Regions from separate parts of the Ureibacillus thermophilus genome, predicted to be linked through region 2. Evidence: riboswitches for the same ligand, from Rfam matches in the RefSeq annotation. Region 2 holds a riboswitch; the other holds the start of a gene.

Region 1 (7,567 bases), 380 kb from region 2:
GAAGTTTTCTCCAAAAACGATGCATATAATGATATCTATTTTCATGGGGTTGAGGCGCTGAAATGGGATGTACAACAAATCCTCTTGGGTCAAGACGACAGGTTAAACGTTTGATGGCTCCACCTTTTCCTGCCGCATCCATTCCTTCAAAGACTATAATTAAACCGATTTTATTTTGATATAAAAATTGTTGAATATTCAGAATATCAAATTGCAATTTTTTTAATCTTTTCTTATATTCTTTTTTCTCCAATTTCAAACTTAAGTCCAAATCTTCTATTTTTTTCATAAGCCCTCTCTTCTTTCTTATGAAAATTTAACAAATAAAAGGAATTGATTTAGTTAAAGTTGTTCAATCATTTTAGAACGTATATAATTTTATGGAAAGGAGTGCGAAACATGGGTCGAATGATTGTTGTTTTTGGCAGCTTGATAGTCTCAGCCATATTTACATTATATTCTTTTTGGCTGCCAATAAAAGGTAAACCCACGATTGAAATGATTAATCGCCTGCCATTATTGATATCGCCGGCATCATATGTATATATTTTTTGGTTTTTCCTTTTTATTGTTTTATTTCTTTGGGCTATCAATTATTCCAAAAATCTCAAATCAATAACTTTTATTTCACCAATTCAAACCATTCTCTTTTTTTTAATTATGGTATTTCAAATCCTTTCCATTTATCTATGGAATAACGGAGCGTTGCTTCATTCCTCTATTTCCATTTTACTACAACTCTTGCTCTTATTTGCATTATATCTTACGTATCCAATGGAAGGGGAGTATTTAAAAAAGAGAATTCCTATCGCTATTTATTTCGGATGGACAACTTTTATTTTTATGATTAATGTCTGTTATTTGCTTTTATATCATGAATGGCATGGCTTCGGTTTAAGCAATGCTTTATGGGTCGTGATTATCTTAACCTTTGCCACATTAGTAGCATTGCACTTGCGCTACCATCATTTCGATATTGCCTATCCGCTTGTATTTGTTTGGTGTTTTATCGGCATAGCCATCTCAAATGGTTTTGATGAATTATTAGTAACTACTTCCTCCCTTTTCTTGAGCGGTGTATTAATCGTTGGAATATTATTTATGAAAAAAAATCCTGCACGTTCTTAAACGTACAGGATTTTTTATTTATGCTTCCTCATCCAGCTGCGTTAAAATAATTGGTTTGTCTTTCGTTACAACAATCGTATGTTCAATTTGGGCAACAAGAGATTTGTCTGGAGTAATGAATGTCCATCCATCTCCTGATTCAATAATATGATCAGCTCTTTCGGAAATGAATGGTTCTACCGCAAGGACCATTCCCTCTTTCATAATCGTTTTATCCCAAGCGTCATAATAATTAAGAATGTGTTGAGGATCTTCATGCAAAGAACGTCCTACCCCATGCCCTGTTAAATTCATAATGACTTTTAATCCGTTTTCTTTTGCTTCCCTTTCAACCGCTTTTCCGATTTGGTTTAATCTTGAACCGGCTTTTACTTTCGTCATAGCCCGATCAAAAGCAGATTTCGCTACACGGCAAAGTTTTTCTTTTTCTTCATAGCCTTCTCCGACTACAAAAGAAATGCCCGTATCAGCAAAATAGCCATTTAGAGAACCAGAAACATCAATGTTGACTAAGTCACCTTCTTTAATCACTTTATTTCCAGGAATACCGTGGGCGACTTCATGATTGACACTGATACATGTATAGCCAGGGAAATCGTATTCCCCTTTAGGAGCTGAAAGGGCACCTGCCTCTTTAAACATACGGCCGGCAATTTCATCTAATTCTTTCGTTGTGATTCCTGGTTTTGTTGCCGCTTTCATTGCATCGCGAATCTCAGCGCAAATGCGGCCGATTTTTTTTAATGCTTCTAATTCTTCTTGTGTTTTGACAATCATGTAAAAGATCCTTTCTTCTATACAATTTCATTTTATAATATATCATATTCTATCAATCATTCGGGAATTCCTTGATTATTTTACACAATATCAGCAGAGAAATTGTTGAGATCATTGGAAAATCCTCAACAAAAAATGAAAAGAGGCTGGGACATAAACAAAAAATTAAAGGGGCAGTTGAAATAGTTTTGATAAAAAATTGATATAACGAAAAATTGATTGAAGTGACGGGGCAAGTTCCTGTCTCGCACGCTTAGTCGCAAAGCGGAGCAAGTTCAAGGAAGTAAATGCAAAGCTTTCCTGCGACGAGCCCTCTCGAGACCACGAGGAGCGAAGGAATGACTCAGAGGCGGGCCTGCGGAAAGCGTCCCCGGAAAGGAAATCAATTTTAATAACATATCAAAAAAACATCATTTTCTCTTTGGAGAAAATGATGTTTTTTTAGATTTGTCCCAACCTCATCTTTTATTGTAAAACTGTCTAATGACAGAGATTATTCATTTTCTCTTTTAATGAGTCGTGGGCTTGCTGTAAAGATGAATGCCGCTGCGATAGCTGTGATGACAATGGCAGGAAGCATATATGTGCCATTATAAACGATGGAGTAAATCCAAGCATTTTGCTCTCCTGCATATTCTTTAAAGAAAATAGCTCCTGCAAGTATATGGCAAATATAGCGTAATAGTCCACCCACTATTGTTCCGATGACAACATATATTGCAATTTTCTTTTTGTGGTTTGTCGCTACGCCATTTAATACTTGCTTTCTTACAATGGCGGCAAATCCAACAAAGGTAAAGGCAAAGACATAATCTAGGAGAGCTTGCGCCCAATGGACAATATACGGATTAATCGTCATATTTAGCAGTCCAACTAGCAAGCCTGTAATAAGCCCAGCTGATAGTCCCCAACGAATAGCGATTAAAATAATGGGCAGCATCACAAAACTTACAGAACCGCCTTGCGCCCAAATGGAAAATTTGATTTGGTCCAGCACGTAGCCAATGGCGGCAAACAAAGCAATCTCAATCATCCATAATAATTTTTTATTTCTCATTCTACATTCTCCTTTCTCTTCGTTACTGGAACGCGAGAGAAGGATAGAAAAGAAAAAAGCGTTCGGACAGATCCGAACGCATTTGTTTCGGTTTCTATCCCACATCCCTACGCAAGTACTAACTTACAGGTTCAAAGGGTTAGTGCAATACGGCACACTCTCAGCTGACTTCATCAGCACCCCTTGTGGTACACCTAAACTATTCTGTTGGGAACAATGCCATTGTATCAAATTATAAAAATATTTCAACACTTTATTATTTTAATAGAATGGTTGTTTTACTATAGCCTTCTTTTAATTTTTCCACGTGTAAAACAGCAGGCATTGCAGATTTTAACTCTTCCACATGAGATATAACCCCGATCATTCGTCCGGATTTTTGAAGTTCGATGAGCGTGTCGATTGCTTTCATTAAAGATTCTTCATCAAGGGAGCCAAATCCTTCATCGATAAACATTGTCTCAATATTGACATTTCCTTGGTAGCTTTGAATGACATCTGCCATCCCGAGCGCCAAACTTAAAGAGGCATTAAATTTCTCTCCGCCAGATAATGTTTTGACATCCCTTGTTTGCCCAGTATACGTATCATATACATCCAATCCTAACCCGCTTGCTCGTCCATAAGATTCTACCCGGTCTGAAACTTGCAAGTAATACTGGCCGTTTGATAAGTTTTTCAGGCGCAGATTGCTCGCTTCGGTAATAAGCTCCAAATAACCCATTTGCACGTAGCGTTCAAAGGAAATTTTTTTGCTGTTTTGTCCACGGAGCAAATTGTAAAGGTCGATGATTTGATTGGATTTCTCCTCCATCCGAAATATATCGCTTGCTACTTGCTCCAACTTTTCTGCAAAGTCAATGCAATGCTTTTCACAAGCTTTGGAATGATTTAAAGCGTCCAGAGCTTTTTCATAATTGGACTGAAGCACTTTCAACTCTCTTTCTGCTTCGGTTAAGTCCACCTTTTCTTTGCCTTTCAGCTTTTCTTCCCCTTCCCTCACTTGGGTTTCCAATGAATGAAGTTGTTTTGAATAATCTTCATATTGCTTTTGCAATGATTCTATTTTTTGCGGCGAAAGCTGGGCCTGCAAAAATTCTTCCGTTGAAGCAAATTGCGCTTCCTTAAGGGCAGATAGAAAAGCTTCTTTCACCTTTTGAACTTTTCTTTGAATATGGTCTGCTTGTTCCGTTGTTTGTTTAAATGCTTCTTCAACCGCTGCGATTTGTTTAGAAGCTTCCTGATATGCAATTTGCGCCCGCTCCCAAGATTCTTTTAACTGACCTTTTAGACGGATGGCTTCTTGCAATGCGGTTTTCAATTGAGAAAGATCATGGATTTCTTCAGGAATGGATTTTTTTTGCTGCTCAAGTATTGTTTTTTCCTTCGTATATTTTTCATGGACTTCATTATATTTTTGTGCACTTTCCTTTTGAAGCTTCTCAACCTGCTCTTTTGCTTCCTGCAGCCTTTTTAGGTGTTTTTTGCTGGAGGAGAGCTCTTCTTTTTGTCCTTCCACTACTTTTACCTTGTTTTGAATGGTTTGCAATTCATTAATGAATTTCTCTTCTTCAGCAATCGGTGCATTTAAGGTGATGAATATTTCTTCGATTTCGCTCAATTGTTGACGCTTTGATTCCAATTGACCTTGTACAGCAAATTTATGTTTCTGCGCTTCGTCCAAAGCCGCTCTCAGTTTTTTCAATTCATCCTGTTCTATTATTTCTATCGTTTCTTTATGTTGGATGGAATGCTCCGTGCTGCCGCAAACCGGGCATGGCATTCCAGGCTTAAGGTTTGCTGCAAGAATCGCCGCTTGGTTATTCAGCCATTTTTCTTCTTCCTTCGCATAGATTTCATGAATATTTGTATAGGTTTCGTTGGCGTTTTTGTATTCATCTTCCAACTTTTGAATCTTTGACTTTGTTTCATGATATTTGGAGAAAGCATCTGCAATTTCTTTTAATCGGCGCTCCTCTTCCAACAGTTCATTATAGGTTTCTGTGGCTTCTTCAAGCTTTTCGATTTTTTTGCTTAGCTCTAAAGCAGCCGCAGTTTTCTCTGCTAATTGCCGCTCTAAAAGTTGAATGTGGGATTGCAATTGATTTTGTTCAGCCCATAATTTTTCTACCAGGACGCTTTGTTCATTCATTTGTTCATAGATTGGAACAAGGTTTTCCAATTCTTTTACCCGTTCATTGGTCCGTTCCCGTTCATTTTCTTTTTCCGCTTCCTGTTCATAGCGTTCTTTTGCTTCCACCAAAATTTGATTGGCCTCTTCTAGTTGTTTTTCCACACCCAAACGTTTTTTCTCAAGCTCCGTTTTTTCTTTCTCTAGTTCTAACAGTTGGGAATAGATTGGTGAAATTCTGCTTGCCCGATTTGCAGCATCAATCGTTTCCTTTACTTGTTCATAATGCGCGCTTTGTGATTGCAGTCGGAGCAGCTGGTCTTTCTTCATTTCAAAGATTTCAATCTCATCATTTAATTTTTTGTTTGCTACATAGACTTCATATTTTTCTTTATGCAGATTGAAAGCTTCTCGATAGCGCTGGTCATCTTCTTTAATTTTTTCCTGATAATATTGCTGCTCTTCCGCCAACCCTTCAAGTATTTGATAAATGTTTGAATTTTGGCTAAGCGCTAGAAATAAAGCCGATTCCCTTTTTGGAAGCGCCCCTTCGATTTGGCTGATATAGCTATTTTTCAATGCACTAGCTTCATTCAGCTGCTGGTCCATCGCCCTCTTTTTCTCTTCCAATTTATCCGCCATTTGAATGAAACGTTCCGTTCTAAAAATTTTTCTTAAAATCTCTTCTTTTTCATCCGACTTCGAAGTTAATAATTTTCGAAACTCTCCTTGGGGAAGCATCACAATTTGGCAAAACTGGTCGTAAGTCAACCCTATGAGCTCTTCCAATTTTTGATTAATTTCCGATACCCGTTGCCGCTCCACCGCAGGAATTTCTTCATTGTTAGGCAAAACTTCAAATAGCTCATATTTTTCCCCTGTTGCTGTTTTTCTTCCTTTTTTCACATGAGGGAGTCTGCGCAACACCCGGTATTTCTTTCCGCGTATCTCAAAGATGAATTCAACTGCTGTATGAACATCATCATCGGCAAAATCACTTCGTAGCATCTTTGGTTCTTTCCGGTCTTGTCCGCTCGCACAACCGTATAAGGCAAAACAGATGGCATCAAAAATCGTTGTTTTTCCTGCGCCCGTCTGCCCGGAAATGACAAAAAGCTTCTTCTCTTCCAGCTTCGTAAAATCGATGACCTCTTCATCTTTGTAAGGCCCAAAGGCTGTCATTTTTAATAAAATCGGCTTCATTTCACCACCACCGCCTCTTTTGTTTCTCTTTCTTCACTCAGCAATTCTTCCAACACTTCTGTAAATAATTGAAGGGCTTCTTCTGTCGGTTCTGTACCGACAATTTCTTGATGGAAAGCTTTAAATAAAGTGAGTTCATCCAACTGCTCCCGCCGAATGTTGATACGTTCTTCTCCGCTTTCCGTTTTGTGGATGGTTTTTCGCTCTACATGCATGGCATTTGGGTATACAGTGCGGATTTGCTCCATCGCTCCTACAACAGGCGTTAAATCCGTCAGCCTAACAAAAACGTAATCTTCGCAGTAGTCGTGTTTTAAAATTTCCTGGATGGAACCTTCAATGATTCGCAAATCCCTTCTTGGTGTGAAATTGCGCTTTTCAACGGAAACTTGTCCTTTTTCATCTAAATAGACAATGAGAAATCCTTTTTGATGATTTGCTTCAGATGCAGAATATTTTAGCGGAGAGCCGGCATATCGAATGGTTTCATTCAACACATAATGCGCTTTATGAAGATGCCCTAGTGCTGTGTAGTGAAAGGATTGAAAATAATGGGCATTGACACATTCTGAACCGCCAATGGCAAGTGGACGCTCAGAGTCGCTAGTATTTTCCCTTTGTTCTCCTGAAGGTGTAACAAAGGCATGCCCCACCAATACATGCCGCTTTGTTCGATCCATTTTTTCTTCAATTTTTTCAATGATGGCTTTCATCGCGTCATCATATGTATGAATGGATTCGCATTGGAACACATTTCGCACCGTAGAGGGCTCTGCAAAAGGAATGAGGTGAAAATGCACTTCTCCAAATTCATCTTGCAAAATGATTGGTTCTAATTGGTAATCTACTTCTCCCACAATGTATAATCCGCTTTCCTTCATCAATCGGCTGCCAAATTCAAGGCGGGTTGGGCTGTCATGGTTTCCTGCAATGCTTAGTACAGGAACTTTCCGTTTTAACACAATTTCCTCCAACACCTCATTCAGCAAATCCACTGCTTCCACCGGTGGAAGGGCGCGGTCGTATAAATCTCCTGCAATGATGACAACATCCGGCTTTTCTTCATCGATTGCCTGTATAAATTGGTTCAGCACATACCGCTGATCATCAGTCATGTAAACTCCTTGGACAAGCTTCCCTAAATGCCAATCTGCCGTATGAAAAATTTTCATCTTCAATCGACCTCCCCTTTTTGCTTTGTTTCTATTGTAGCATGGGATAAATAAAGGTGGCTATATTTTTACGAATATATGTTCTGTATTTTTTGGACA
Region 2 (7,567 bases):
CTTCGTCAGTACACACCTTTATCATACTATAAATAGTACCGTTTTTTGTAGTTTATCATATGTATAATATTACAATCTTTTGATTCGCCTACCAGAACATCGGCTTTGAAACCATTAACCATAGCATAATGAGCAATAGAAAAATATATTTCCATGTAGCTTTCCGCAATTTTGAAATAAATTCTTCTTTTTTAAACGCATTTGTTCCAAAAGTATTTAAAGTCGGTTTAAAAGCTCTCGCCAAAAACACAATCGATAAAAACATAATAGCCAAAGTAAGCACAATCCACGAATCCTTCCATGTCCATCCGGAAATCATGACAAGAATCGCTCCGGAGACTACAAGAATGTGGCCAGCATGTTTTACCACCGTAATCGCAAGTTGAAACGACTTCACAAATCCGACCATCTCTTTTTCATCAGCTGTTTCCATTTTCTTTGTGATGGGAATTAAAGTTACTAAAGGTCCTATCGAAATCACTGCGCTTAAAATATGGATATATAAAAAAACGGTATGCAACAAGTTCATCACTTCCATTCCTTTATGCTACTCTTAGTATAACATGTATTTAAAATACTTTTTATTTGAGATTTCGTGACAATTCATTTGTTTAAAAGAAAACTCTTTGGATAAAATAGTGTGTATATTTCATCAATACATGATAGGAGTGTTGACAATCGGAATTCATAGATTTTTTACAAGTTTAAATGATTTGGAACGAATTTTTCGAGCGCCTGGACGTTTTAAATTTGAAGAACATAATGTGGCCGCCCATTCATGGAAAGTTGCCCAATACGCATTGTTTTTCGGAACTTTGGAAGAACTGCACGGGGCTAAAGTAAATTGGAAATCACTTTATGAAAAAACCATCAACCATGACTTTGCCGAAGTGTTTATCGGCGATATTAAAACACCGGTAAAACATGCCAGCGAAGAGTTGAAACAAATGCTTGCCCATGTGGAAGAAAAAATGATGGAAAAATTTATAAAAGAAGAGATTCCACCAGAATTCCAGGAAATCTTCTTTCAGCGAATGAAGGAAGGAAAAGATGGAACATTGGAAGGAAGGCTCCTTGAGTTTGCCGATAAGCTTGACCAATTTTATGAGTCCTTCGCTGAATTAAAGCGAGGCAATAAGGATAAAGAATTTATCATCATGTATCAGCAAGCATTATCCAAACTTCTTCAAATGCCTTTAAAGGTGAGCGTCAATTATTTCCGAAATGAAATTTTAAAAGACGTCATGAAAGAAGACACTCAAATTGACGTCGCAAAATTGACTAATGAAATATTGGACAAAATAAAGCCTCAAAATGAATAAACCGTTCTATCGAAATTGAGGCTTTATTTTTGTTTACAAAAAAATCCTTTAGCTGTTTTCACCTTAAATAATTGACTTTTTCTTGAGAAGATACTTACTTGCGTGAAATTACATATTCCATTACTATTACAATAAAGCTGCGTTGTACGTAGAATATTAAGTTTTAACCTTTGAACTGTAAAAGGGAGTTTTAGATCGAAGGTGGAATGGCGGGCGTCACACTGCGGTGAATGACGATAGACAGGAAACCTTCTGCGAACACCCACCTGGTGGAGTCGTGGTTTTAAAACTTTCTATAATATTACGGCAAGGCGGCTTATTTATCACAAACATGATGTTTGTAAAATGGCTCTCCGTTCAGGAGGGCTTTTTATTTTGAAGAAGCGGAGTGTCTGTTCCCCGCTTCCTTTTAAATTTTCGTTCTCTGATTTACGCTCCTATAAAACGCTGATAAATCCTTTTTGCCTTTTCTTTTTCCTTCGTCCCATGCACCAATGCCCTGCCATCTTGAAAAAGCACAATTTGAACATTTTCTGCTTGGAAGGAAATCAAGTAAGGATTGACTTTCAAGTTTTGAACGATTGGTTGAAGCCTTTTTGATATTTGCGCCAATGAAATTTGTTGTTTTTGTTGCGGCCGGATTTGCACAGTATTTCTGCCGCATAATACCGCTGTTTTCAATCCCGTTTCCATTGTCAAATAAGGATATGCAGGGTTATTTCCGCATGAAGGGCAATCGCTCTTTTTTAACTTTGAAATGTCGATAATTGAATGCTCCCTTCGCCATACATCAAAAGAAACCAATTGTTTGGACACTTCCCCGCTTACAAAGTATTTCAAAGCTTCAGCCGTTTGATAGGATGCAACCATTTGCACCGCAGGACTGATTACCCCAACGGTATCACAAGTCAAGCCCTCGGAGGGAATCGCTTGGAGCAAACAATGATAGCAAGGGGTTTTTTTCGGCAAGATGGAAACGCTCATTCCATAACTTCTTACAACCGCTCCATGAATCCAAGGAATGACGTATTTCATCGACACATCATTGATAAAAAACCTCGTTTCAAAATTATCCGTTCCATCTATGATGAGATTGACACCCTTCACAATCTCTTCCGCTCCAACAGAAAAGTCTCCAACAAGCCCTTCTATTTGAATAGTTGAATTGATCCTTTGTAAATGCTTCTGTGCAGCAACCGCTTTAGGCAGTTTACATTCCGCATCCTCTTCCGTATAAAGTTGCTGGCGGCCAAGATTCGTCCAATCGACGTAATCCCGGTCAATGATAGTGATTTTCCCGATGCCCGCCCGAGCCAGCATCTCAGCATTCGCACAACCTAACGCTCCCGCTCCAACAATAAGCACATGGCTTTTCAGCAACTTTTTCTGTCCTTCTTCACCGATTGGAGAAAATAAAAGTTGACGAGAATAGCGTTCCATTATGAATAGAGCATCCCTTCAAACGGACTAGAGGCAACTGCATAACGTTTTTTCGGAATTCTGCCAGCTTCGTATCCAAGTCTTCCTGCTTCGATGGCCAACTTCATAGCTTTTGCCATTTTCACCGGATCTTTTGCTCCAGACACGGCTGAATTTAACAAGATGCCATCTGCTCCCAACTCCATGGCCATCGCACAATCCGCTGGAGATCCGATTCCCGCATCGACAATGACAGGAATATTGGCATTCTCAATGATGAGAGAAAGATTCAACGGATTGATAATGCCTTGTCCGGAACCGATTGGAGATGCACCTGGCATGATGGCATGTACCCCCAATTCCTCCAGTTTTTTCGCCAAAACTACATCATCAGAAGTATAAGGAAGGACAATGAATCCTTCTTCCAATAACATTTCTGATGCTTTTAAAGTTTCAATCGGATCCGGAAGAAGGGTTTTATCATCCCCAATAACTTCCACTTTCACCATGTCACATAGTCCAGAAGCTTTGGCGAGCTTCGCAATCCTCACCGCTTCCTCCGCCGTTTTTGCCCCTGCAGTATTCGGCAGGAGGGTGTACTTTGAAAGATCAAGCATTTCCAAAAAATTTGGCAGAGATGGTTCATAAATATTCATTCTTCTTACGGCAAAAGTTAAAATCTCCGCTCCGGATGCTTCCACCGCTTCCCTTTGGATTTCAAAATTTGGAAATTTCCCTGTACCTAACAACAGTCTTGATTGAAAGATTTTATCTGCAATTTTTAACACGTTTATCCCCCTCCAACAAAATGCACGATTTCAATTTTGTCGCCGTCATTTACCGGTTGTTTGCTGTACTCTTCTTTCAAAATAATTTCACCGTTATGTTCAACAACGACAATGCGATTTAGCAATTGAAAAAACTTCAGCAAGTCTTCAATGCTTTTAACATTGCTCCCCACTTCCGTCTTCTGACCATTAATATAAAGCTGCAACTTCATCCCCCTTTGCAATCTATGTTTTTTAAAAAGGTTGCCGCTTCTTTCGGTTGATTCGCAGAAAAAATGTAAGACATTACTGCAATGCCCTGCACTTTTTTCTCCAGTACTTTTACCGCATTGTCCGGCGTAATTCCACCGATGGCAATCACAGGAATCTTCACTTGTTCAACGATTTCACCAAGCGCATCCGTTCCCCTTCCTGCCATCCCCTTTTTGCTGTCCGTTTCAAATATATGGCCAAAGAAACAGTAATCCGCTCCCGATTTTTCGGCATTTTTTGCTTTTTCAATGGAATGGATGCTAACCCCTACTTTCATATGGGGATAAGCCGTTTTTACCTTCTCTGCCGGAAGTCCATTTCCCGGAAGATGGACATTCGGAATTCCGGTAAGCAGAGCAATATCAAGCCTGTCATTAATGACAAGTTTTTCTTTCGGCACCCCTGCATTTAACAACTCCTCTATTAAAGCGACAATCTCACCGGGTGGTTTATTTTTTTCACGGATATGAATGTAATCTACAACCGGGGAAATGGATATAATAATTTCCTTCAGCTCTCGGCTTTCCTTCTTTCCATCCGTAATTGCGTGCAGTTCCACTCAAACTACTTCCCTTCTCCTTCGCAGAAGTTATAGTTGCACTTTTTCATCCGTCGGCCACATTTGTTGGTGGTAAGCCATATCCCAAAACATATACTCAAATCGAGTTGTATTTAAAAAGATTTCTTCCAGCCGCAGAAGTTCAGATTCCTGCTTTCCTTCCGCCAATTGATTGAGCAAATCAAGGTTCCATTGTGCGGACTGGCCAAATTCTTCTGAACTGTACATTTTTACCCAATCCCCATATAATTCGTGTTCTTTTGCCCCCGGAATTTTCGCCAGTTCACATCCAATTTCCCAATAACTCCAAGCACAAGCAAAGTGCGCAGCTGCCAGTTCTGCGATGGAACCGTTTTGGGCAACTGCCAGCATGTAGTGGGTGTAAGCAAGACTTACCGGAGACGGTTTTGCCTCTTCCAGCTCTTTTTCCGTTATGCCAAATCGGCTGGCATATTTCCTATGCAATGCCATTTCATGATTCATCGTGTAATAAAGCAGGTTGGCAAATACCGTCATCACTTCTAGATTTGGTGCCTTCACTGCACCTAACGCAAACAATTTAGAATAATCAATCAAGTACAGATAATCTTGTATCATGTAAAAACGGAACTTGTTAGAATCCAGTGTTCCTGCTCCCAACTCTTTCACAAATGGATGTTCATGGTTTTTTCTCCAAGTGGATTGGTATTTTTCAAAAATTCGATCTGTAAATTTCATCGTTTTCCCCCATCCTTTAGGTTCATAAAAAAAACCGCTTCATTAAAGAAGCGGCTCTAAAACTCGAAACACAATCAATACAAAAATAGACAAAACGAGTCCCAGCAACCACTTCCCTTCGCTAGCATTACCTAGTGCAGGTTCAAAGGGTTGAGGCAATGCCTCTCTCAGCTAATGAATTAGCACCCCTAGTGATTAGTTTAATGCTATATGTAATTACAATCATTGTTACATGAATACAGAAAATTTTCAATAGTATAAAATTATTAATGGGATAAGAGATTTATTCAAACACTTGCAACTTTTGTGTTAACCCTTGCTGCCTCAGCTATCATCGAAAAGTTTTTGCTCCCATTCGGCAAATTCTTTCAGGTTTTACAAGAATACTTGCAATAACAAAAAAGTTGCCCTAGCGAATTGCACGCTAAAGCAACTTTATTTTTTCTCCTGCTTCGTTTGTTTTTCCCATTGCACAAGATACGGATATGGGTCAAAAGCCCATTCGGTCCTTCCATTAAATTTATACATGCCGTAATGCAAATGAGGAGGAAATTTGCCGCTTGTCCCTTCTTTGCCATAACCGGAGCTTCCGACGCCGCCAAGAATTGTTCCTGGTTCTACAATATCGCCCACTTTTAAATCTTTATTGTAATAGGCTAAATGGGCATAGTAGTGATACGTGTTATGATGATCCCGAATACCTACTCGCCAACCGCCAAATTGATTCCAACCCATTACTTCTACAACACCATAGGAAGTAGATAATACAGGTGTTCCATACCCTGCAAAAATATCTGTTCCTTCATGGATTCGTCTTCCTCCCCATCCCCTGCTGGCACCCCAAGTCCCCTTATAGCTGTAGTTATAGCCGCGGACTGGGAGGGGAAAAATATGCTTATCCAGCTGAATCGTATTGAAATGTTTATAAAGTTCATTTATGGTCATGATTTGATTAATGATTTTTTCATTTTTGTAATATTCCCATAAAGCATTCTTAAAATCTTCTTCCGATGGACCAAATTTTTCTAAATAGGATACCATTGTGAATAGTACGTCTTGATCGTCGTTTCGATCTGCTTTTCCATCGCCATTGCCATCATGACCATTTCCCCCAAAATATTGAATGGTAAATGGGGAAGTATCTTCTACATTCGGGTTGAATTCGCCAACCCAAAATTCATGGGAAAATTGGATGGCAATGGCACTGTCCCTCTTCGGAATATCTTTTCGCACCTCTTGAATATTTCGCTCATATTGGTCCACTGCCGCCAATCGATGCCATGGAACAAAGGGCGTTTCATAGGTTTTGTATAAGTGCATTCGTTCCTGATATATATTTTCTTTATTTTCGCTTGCATTTACATAAACCGGGAAAATATATAGACATACAAACATCAAAGTTAAAGAAAAAATGATTTTTCGGATGAATACCAAACCCCCTTTCCTCCTTAGAATATCCCGTTTTTTTGAAACCATGAGTTTTTTATAAACGAAAAATGAAAGCTTACTTCTGATACTAAGTCCGGGTAAACTCCTTCGAAATCCTCTCAAAAACCAGAGTAATTCCGTTTGTTTTGTAGCAAATAGTATGTTATGATACCTTTTAATAGAAATTTTATTTGGGGGAATACTAGATGCAATCACTACAATCCGTAGAACAATTTCATGAACTCAAAAACAAAGAACGGGTGATCTTTGTCTTTTCAGCAGATTGGTGCAAAGACTGCGTTTTCATTAAACCTTTTCTTCCTGCTATCGAAGAAAAATACGCCCAATATACCTTTGTACAAGTAGACCGGGATGAATATATCGATTTATGTGGCGAACTGGATGTGTTCGGCATCCCAAGTTTTATTGCCTACAATAAAGGCGAAGAAATCGGCCGTTTTGTAAGCCGCGATCGTAAAACGCAAGAAGAAATCGAAAACTTTATTGAAGGACTAAAATAAACTGACATCTTTTGATAAACTTCGAATATTTTCGTTCATGTCGAATTCACGTTTTTTCAAGACCCTATCTCTTATCAAAGAGATTCGGGTCTCTTTTTCTTTACAAATGCAAACATTCGATCAACCTACTGAATAGGATAGTTAATAAGCATTATTAAAGGGAGTGGAACATTGTCAAAAAGGAAAGTAAATCCAAAAGATCCAAAGACAGTGCCAAAGTTTGTAACACCACTGTCAAAGCCTCCAGTTGTTACCCCAACACCTCACCCTGATTATCCGGCCAATTCCTATTTAGAAATTACTATGAAAGAAACGAAGCATCGATTTCACAGGGATTTTCCACTAACAACCGTATGGGGCTATAACGGTCTCTACCCTGGCCCAACTATTGAAGCGAGGAAAGATAAAAAAATTTATGTGAAATATGTAAATCGACTGCCAAAAAAACATTTTTTGCCCATTGATCGCTCTCTCCATGGTGTAGGAGATTCACCAGAAGTCCGTTCCGTTGTACATTTACATGGAGCCAATGTATTTTGGGAAAGCGATGGGCATCCGGAA

What was found. Region 2 has a riboswitch for thiamine pyrophosphate ahead of tenA (thiaminase II). Riboswitches for the same ligand answer to the same signal wherever they lie in the genome.
Region 1: it holds a riboswitch for thiamine pyrophosphate, as region 2 does, so the genes downstream of both, thiT (energy-coupled thiamine transporter ThiT) here and tenA (thiaminase II) in region 2, are expected to answer to the same signal.

The regions. Positions count from the first base shown of each region.
Region 1 is NZ_CP036528.1:2,950,522-2,958,088, forward strand. It holds gene DKZ56_RS14955 (polyphosphate kinase 2 family protein) at 1-289, opposite strand, end outside; gene DKZ56_RS14960 (TspO-related membrane protein) at 400-1,128, shown strand; gene map (type I methionyl aminopeptidase) at 1,147-1,905, opposite strand; gene thiT (energy-coupled thiamine transporter ThiT) at 2,399-2,962, opposite strand; TPP riboswitch at 3,050-3,156, opposite strand; gene DKZ56_RS14975 (AAA family ATPase) at 3,219-6,296, opposite strand; gene DKZ56_RS14980 (exonuclease SbcCD subunit D) at 6,293-7,468, opposite strand.
Region 2 is NZ_CP036528.1:313,201-320,767, forward strand. It holds gene DKZ56_RS01425 (DUF2269 family protein) at 89-529, opposite strand; gene DKZ56_RS01430 (YfbR-like 5'-deoxynucleotidase) at 669-1,322, shown strand; RNA gene ssrS (6S RNA) at 1,454-1,644, shown strand; gene DKZ56_RS01440 (ThiF family adenylyltransferase) at 1,752-2,762, opposite strand; gene DKZ56_RS01445 (thiazole synthase) at 2,762-3,529, opposite strand; gene thiS (sulfur carrier protein ThiS) at 3,532-3,735, opposite strand; gene tenI (thiazole tautomerase TenI) at 3,738-4,340, opposite strand; gene tenA (thiaminase II) at 4,371-5,057, opposite strand; TPP riboswitch at 5,154-5,257, opposite strand; gene DKZ56_RS01465 (M23 family metallopeptidase) at 5,493-6,452, opposite strand; gene DKZ56_RS01470 (thioredoxin family protein) at 6,692-7,006, shown strand; gene DKZ56_RS01475 (multicopper oxidase family protein) at 7,178-7,567, shown strand, end outside.